2 regions of the Antricoccus suffuscus genome follow, and region 2 is predicted to be linked to the other one. Evidence: riboswitches for the same ligand, from Rfam matches in the RefSeq annotation. Region 2 holds a riboswitch; the other holds the start of a gene.

Region 1 (3,378 bases), on a different contig from region 2:
TCTTCGGGCAGGTGCCACGGCATGGTGCCGTCGCGTCCGATCACCCGGTCCCGGGCCTGCGCCCAGATCAGGCCGACGACCATCTAGACCGCGACCGGCGCTTTGATCGCCGGATGGTGCTCGTAGCCGACGATCTCGATGTCGTCGTACTCGTAGTCGAACAGCGAGGCGGCCTTGCGCAGCTTGAGCGTCGGGTAGCGGTACGGCGCCCGCGAAAGCTGTTCGGTGACCTGCTCGACGTGGTTGTCGTAGATGTGGCAGTCACCGCCGGTCCACACGAAGTCGCCGACCTCAAGGTCGACCTGCTGCGCGATCATGTGCACCAGGAGCGCGTAGCTGGCGATGTTGAACGGCACGCCGAGGAACAGGTCGGCACTGCGTTGATAGAGCTGGCAGGAGAGTTTGCCATCTGCGACGTAGAACTGGAAGAACGCATGGCAGGGCGGCAGCGCCATCTGCGCGATCTCGCCGACGTTCCAGGCCGAGACGATCATTCGCCGCGAGTCGGGATTGGTGCGCAAAGTCTCCAGCAGGCCGGTGATCTGGTCGATGTGCCCGCCGTCCGGGGTGGGCCACGCACGCCACTGCACGCCGTACACCGGCCCGAGTTCGCCGTCCTCGGCCGCCCACTCGTCCCAGATCGTCACGCCCCGGTCCTGCAGCCAGCGCACGTTGCTGTCGCCGCGCAAGAACCACAGCAACTCCATCGCAATCGACTTGAAGTGCACCTTTTTGGTCGTGATCAGCGGAAAACCTTGCGACAGGTCGAATCGCATCTGGTGACCGAACACCGAACGCGTGCCGGTGCCGGTGCGATCGGACTTGGGCGTGCCGCCGTCGAGGACCAGCCGCAGCAGGTCTTCGTACGGCGTGGCGGGGGAGGTTGGCATGATGCCCAGCCTAATTCAGGATCTCGCGGCGCGTCGATAAGCCGCGTCCACGGTTTGCGCCAGTAGTACGCCGATCGTCATCGGCCCGACCCCGCCGGGCACCGGCGTGATGAGGCGAGCGGCCTCGGCCGCACCGGCGTACTCGACATCGCCCACGTTGCCAGGGTTGTAACCGGCATCGATGACGACGGCGCCCGGCTTGATCCACGCGCCCTTCACGAACTCCGGTTTGCCCACCGCTGCGACCACGACGTCGGCCCCGGCGACGATCTCGGGCAGATCGCGGGTCTTGGAGTGGCAGTAGGTGACCGTCGCGTCCCGTCCGAGCAACAGCATCCCCATCGGCTTGCCCAGAATCGGGCTGCGGCCGATCACGACCGCCCGCGCGCCGGTCAGGTCGACGTCGTACGCGTCGATCAGCCGCATGATGCCGCCCGGCGTACACGACTGAAAGCCCGTATCACCGAAGGCCATGCTCGCGAACGAGTGCATCGTGACACCGTCGACGTCCTTGTGTGGCGCGATGGCTTCGAACGCCGCGCGTTCGTCGATCTGTGCGGGCACCGGATGCTGCAACAGGATGCCGTCGATCGCAGGGCCGGCCGACAGCGCCTCGATGTGGTCGACCAGCTCTCGCGTCGTGGTCGTGTCTGGCAGCTCGTTGCGCACCGACTCGATCCCGGCCTTCGCGCTGCGGTTCATCTTCATCTTCACGTAGGTCCGCGACGCGGGGTCGTCGCCGACGAGAACCGTTGCCAGGCAGGGCTTACGGCCGGCGTCGGCGAGAAATTGCTGCGCCCGGGACGTCGTCTCGTCGAGCAGTTTCGCGGCCAGTGCGGTGCCGTCCATCAATGTCGCGCTCACGTCGTACCTCTCACTTGTGTCAGTGAGAAGCACCCAGGCGGTCGACGCTTCACGAAATTGCACTCCCCGGTAGTTCACCTACCCGCGCCAGTCGTGTCCGTAGATAGTACGTCGTCAATTGGTTCCGTCGACAGACTCGGGTGGGTAGCCGCCCGACCGGAAAGTTTGGTGCGCCAGCGTCCCGAAAGTTCCACTAAGTGGGGCCATTGGCCGGTGCTCGTTATTTCGCGCGTTTGCGGGGTGGTGCTTGTCGGTTGATGGGGTAGGTGGTGTATTTGCGGCCGGTGGGGCTGATCCAGTCGATACGCCCGTCGTGGCGGAGGGTCGGTGTCCATCCGGTCTGGTGTTTGATGCGGTGGTGGAATTCGCAGAGTGCGGCGAGGTTGGCATCGGCGGTGGGTCCGTGGGGGTATGCGGTGACGTGGTCGAGGTGGCAGTAGACCGCTTTACGGGTGCAGCCGGGGAAGCGGCAGACGCCGTCTCGCGCGATCACGCGGCGGCGCATTGCTGCTGGTGGCCGGTAGCGAGTGGTGCCGACGTCGTAGACGATCCCGCTGATCGGGTCGTTGACGATCCGTCGCCACCGTGCGTCTGTGGCGAGCGTGCGGGCGAGGTCGGGGTCGATGGGGCCGAGTCCGTTGATCACCGCATGCGCGCGGAGATCGGCGGTATCGGTGCCATCGGTGGTGGCGCCATGCCTGGTAGTGGTGGCGTCGGGTTGGTGGCTGCCGCAGGCCGGGCATGCCGGGCCGGCCTGCGTCGTGGCGCGGCCGGCGAGGTCGGCACCGGCCAGAATGCTCGCGGGGATGGTGACGTCGACGGTCACCCGTGGCGTGCGGGGCAGGGTGAAGTCGATGCACGCGGATAGTTGCCGGATCAGGTCCCACATTTCGGTGACTTGTTCGGTCTCGGCGGGGTCGGTGAGCGTGTACTGCCCGTCCGCGTCGAAGCAGGCCGTGCCCGGGTCGCCACAGTGGTCGCGGGTGAACGCGGCCGGCCCGAGCACGCAGGTCAGGAGCGCGTCGGCGCGGCGCTGCTGGTGACTACGGGTGTCCCCGGGTGCCGCGTCGCCGGCGAGGTCATCCAGGGCCGTGCTGAACGCTTGTGCTTGGGCGAGGGGTAGTTCACCGAGCAGGTGCGCGATGTCGCCGTCGGGGCTGATCGCGACGTACCGCTGCGACTGCCGCGCTTTACGGATCTTCTTGGCGATCGGTGTGCCGAGGACCGCGAGGAGGGCTGCGCGTATCCGGGTGCGCCATTGCGTGGTGTTCTCTCCTGCGGCGTGTGGCAGCACGATCGCGTCGAGTTCGGCGCATTGTTGATGGTGCAGTGCTTCGGTTTCGCGGATCAGGATGCGGAGTTTCTGTTCAGTCATCCCGCTCGCGGGGTGCAGTAGCGCGGTGACGGCGTCGGGGTGGTTGGTGTGCGCGGCGAGGGCGTGGTTGATCCGGTTGCTGGCGGTGCTGAGGCTGAGTGCGCAGGCGGGCGCGTATTCGGCGAGCAGGATCTGCCGCGCGGTGAGCCAGGTGTCTCCGCGCCAGTTCGGTCCGTGTGCGCGGACTGCGGCGGGGTCGGCGTCGGCTTCGAGGAACTGCGCGCAGTTACGGTGCGCGGTGATGATGGC
Region 2 (3,378 bases):
GGCGCGTATTCGACCTCGCCCATCTGGTCCATGTGCACGAACGGGTCGAGATCCTGCAGGCCTACGCCGGCAAAGGCGCGGCGTACCGGGAAACCTTCACCCTCGAAACCGCGGGGCGACGTAGTAATGCTCTTCACCGGACGCGCGACCTGGGAGGTGCGGTCAACGGCAGGAATGCGAGGTACGACGGTGATGTCAGGAACGGTGATCGCAGGCATGAGGTTCTCCTTTAGTTGATGTTTCAACTATAACTCACGGTGTCAACCCTCGCAAGACGGCACACACGAATAACGTCATACGCCCCGGTCGCTAGTAGCGACCAGGGCGTATGACCTTATGAAGAAAGAGGAGCTACGAAAGGACACGCAGCCGGATCGTCTGCGACATCGCGGCGAGCTCCTTGATGACGGCCGGCTCGATTTCGCAGCCGATATCGGTGATCACGTAACCGACGTCGCCGCGGGTGCCCAGGAACTGCCCCTCGATATTGGCGCCGTGATCGGCCAGCACCTGGTTGATCGCGGCCAGTACGCCGGGGGTGTTTTGGTGCGTGTGCACGATCCGCCGACTACCTTCGCGCTCGGGAAGGTCGAGCGTCGGCATGTTGACCGCGAGCGAGGTGCTGCCGTCTTCGACGAATGCCTTGAACTTGCCCGCCACGAAGTTGCCGATGTGGATCTGCGCCTCTTCGGTCGACCCGCCCACGTGCGGGGTCAGGATGACGTTGTCCAGGCCGCGCAGGTCGGAGACGAACTCGTCGCCACGGTTCTTCGGCTCCTCCGGAAACACGTCCACGGCCGCGCCGGCGATGTGCCCGCTAAGGACATGCTCGCGCAGGGCGTGATGGTCCACGACCATGCCGCGCGAGAGGTTGAGGAATAACGCACGGTCCTTCATCTTCGCGAACTCCGCCGCCCCGAACAGCCCGGCATTGCCTGGACGGCCGTCGACGTGCAGGGTGATCACGTCGTTTTCGGCCAGCAACTGATCGAGGGTGTCGACCTTCCTGGCGTTGCCGAGCGCGAGCTTGTCGGCGGTGTCGTAGAAGGACACCGCGAACCCGAGGGCTTCAGCGACCACGGACAGCTGCGACCCGATGTTGCCGTAGCCGACGATTCCCAGCTTGCGGCCGCGCACTTCGTGGCTGCCGGTCGCCGACTTGTCCCAGATACCGTCGTGCATGTTCTTGTTCTTGCGTGGGAGGCGGCGGGCCAGCGAGATGATCTCGCCAATCACAAGCTCGACTACCGAGCGGGTGTTGGAGTACGGCGCGTTGAAGACGGTCACGCCGCGGCTGGTCGCGGCGCCGAGGTCGATTTGATTGGTGCCGATGCAGAACGCGCCGATTGCGAGCAGGCTGTCGGCCGCGTCGAGCACCTTCTCGGTGATCTTCGTGTTGGAACGGATACCCAGAAGGTGGACACCTTTGACCCGCTCGATCAGCTCGGCCTCGGACAGCGAGCCCGAGGTGGTCTCGACCTGGAAGCCCGCGCCTTCGAGCACGGTGACTGCGTCGGGGTGGATGTTCTCCAGCAGCAGCACCCGAATCTCATCACTCGGGATGTGCGCGGCGTTCATCTGAAGTTCGTTAGGCACGGCCGATCCTTCTGCGCCGGCGCCGGCGCGGCGTACTTGGTCACGGATCTCGGGGGACAGTCGGTAAACGTGGGTTGTCGTCGTCACTCGCGCTCCTGCGGGTCTCGGGCAGTGTTTCGCAGCGGTGTCAATTCCGCAGCGTCATACAAAGGCAAACCCGAGGCCCAGGCGTACGGTCCCGAAGTCGAAAGTAATGCCGGCCGCTCCCTGGTGGTTGCCCACCCTAAACGCCAGTTACGGCCATCGACCGTGCCAAGTTTACGCCGTCAGGTCCCGGTTGATTAGCCCCCTCAACGCCATCTTCCTCACACGTATTCCAACAGAGTCGCGTTCGGGTTCCATAGAGTGGGTTCATGACTTCACTACCAACAGCCCTGATCACCGGCGCGTCACGGGGCATTGGCTTGGCCATCGCACGTGAACTGGAAGCCACTCACAACCTGCTCCTGGGTGGTCGCGACGAGCAACGGCTCAAAGAACTCGCGGCAACTTTTCGATCGGCAGAACCGTTCACGGCGGACATGTCGGACGACGAAGACGTCGAGCGCGCGGCGAAGCAGATCGCGGGCCTCGACGTACTAGTCCATTCCGCCGGCGTCGCGACCCGAGGACCCATCGACCAGATGAGCCGGCAGCAGTGGCGCGATGAGTTCGAGGTCAACCTGTTTGCCGTCGCCCAGCTGACAACGCTCTTGCTGCCACAGTTGAGGGCGACCAACGGGCAGGTCGTGCTCATCAACTCCGGGTTCGGCCTGATGACGCTGCCCGACAACAGCATCTACTGCGCGACGAAGTGGGCGCTGCGCGCATTCGGCGACGTGTTACGCGAGGAGGAACGGCCGAACGGCATAAGGGTCAGTTCGATACACCCGGGCAAAGTCGACACCGACATGCAGCACGACATCGTCGAATACAACGGCGGCGAATACCAGCCGGAGCTCTACCTCAAGCCCGAATCGATCGCTAAGGCGGTACGACTGGCCGTCGACGCCACCGAGGAGGCGACCGTCGACATGATCTCGGTCCGGCCCACCCGCAAGTAGCGCCTATTATCGCCAAGTGACTACGACCATCCGACTCGCAGAATCCGCCGACGCCGACGCACTGGGCGAGCTCGCGGCCGCTACGTTTCCACTCGCCTGCCCGCCCGGCGCCGCGCCGGATGCGATCGCCGAGTTCATCCAAGCGCACTTGACGCCCGCGCGATTCACCGACTATTTGGCCGACCCAGACCGGATCGTCGTACTGGCCGAACGCGACGGACTCGCCGCCGGTTACACGATGCTCGTCGGGGGCGACCCAACCGACGAAGACGTCGCGGGCGCGATCACGATCCGGCCCACCATCGAGCTAAGCAAGGTCTACACCCTGCAAGACTCGCACGGCAGCGGACTGGCCGGGCCGCTCCTCGACGAGACGATGCGGCAGGCGGTCGCTGCCGGCGCCCGCGGCATCTGGCTCGGGGTCAACCAGGAAAACGGCCGCGCACTTCGCTTCTATCAGAAACAGGGGTTCGCGATCGTCGGGCCGAAGACGTTCTACGTCGGCCCTGAACTGCACCACGACTACGTGATGGAGCGCGCGCTCGAAACGTAGAGAGGCGACCGGCCCTTCACACCGACATCGCTGCGGCCACGCTCGTGACCGGCGGAATCGCGGCACGCGTCAAGGCCCGCCGCCGGGTTGCTCTTGGACGGCGTTAGGCACACTCCCATCGGCGCCGACACCCAGAAAGGCCTCGACGACCTCGGGCCTGGTCAACACGTCGGCGGTCGGACCCGA

Evidence for each region. A riboswitch is a leader RNA that binds a small molecule or an ion and turns the genes downstream of it on or off. The one in region 2 is predicted to bind ZMP and ZTP.
Region 1: another riboswitch for ZMP and ZTP. It lies ahead of CLV47_RS04135 (bifunctional 5,10-methylenetetrahydrofolate dehydrogenase/5,10-methenyltetrahydrofolate cyclohydrolase); the one in region 2 lies ahead of serA (phosphoglycerate dehydrogenase).

What each region holds. Positions count from the first base shown of each region.
Region 1 covers NZ_PVUE01000002.1:274,610-277,987, forward strand. The annotation lists gene CLV47_RS04125 (dihydrofolate reductase) at 1-83, opposite strand, end outside; gene CLV47_RS04130 (thymidylate synthase) at 84-890, opposite strand; gene CLV47_RS04135 (bifunctional 5,10-methylenetetrahydrofolate dehydrogenase/5,10-methenyltetrahydrofolate cyclohydrolase) at 906-1,754, opposite strand; ZMP/ZTP riboswitch at 1,779-1,859, opposite strand; gene CLV47_RS04140 (HNH endonuclease signature motif containing protein) at 1,975-3,378, opposite strand, start outside.
Region 2 covers NZ_PVUE01000001.1:463,827-467,204, reverse strand. The annotation lists gene CLV47_RS02245 (pirin family protein) at 1-218, opposite strand, end outside; gene serA (phosphoglycerate dehydrogenase) at 352-1,683, opposite strand; ZMP/ZTP riboswitch at 1,752-1,844, opposite strand; gene CLV47_RS02235 (SDR family oxidoreductase) at 1,950-2,639, shown strand; gene CLV47_RS02230 (GNAT family N-acetyltransferase) at 2,656-3,192, shown strand; gene CLV47_RS02225 (ABC transporter ATP-binding protein) at 3,262-3,378, opposite strand, start outside.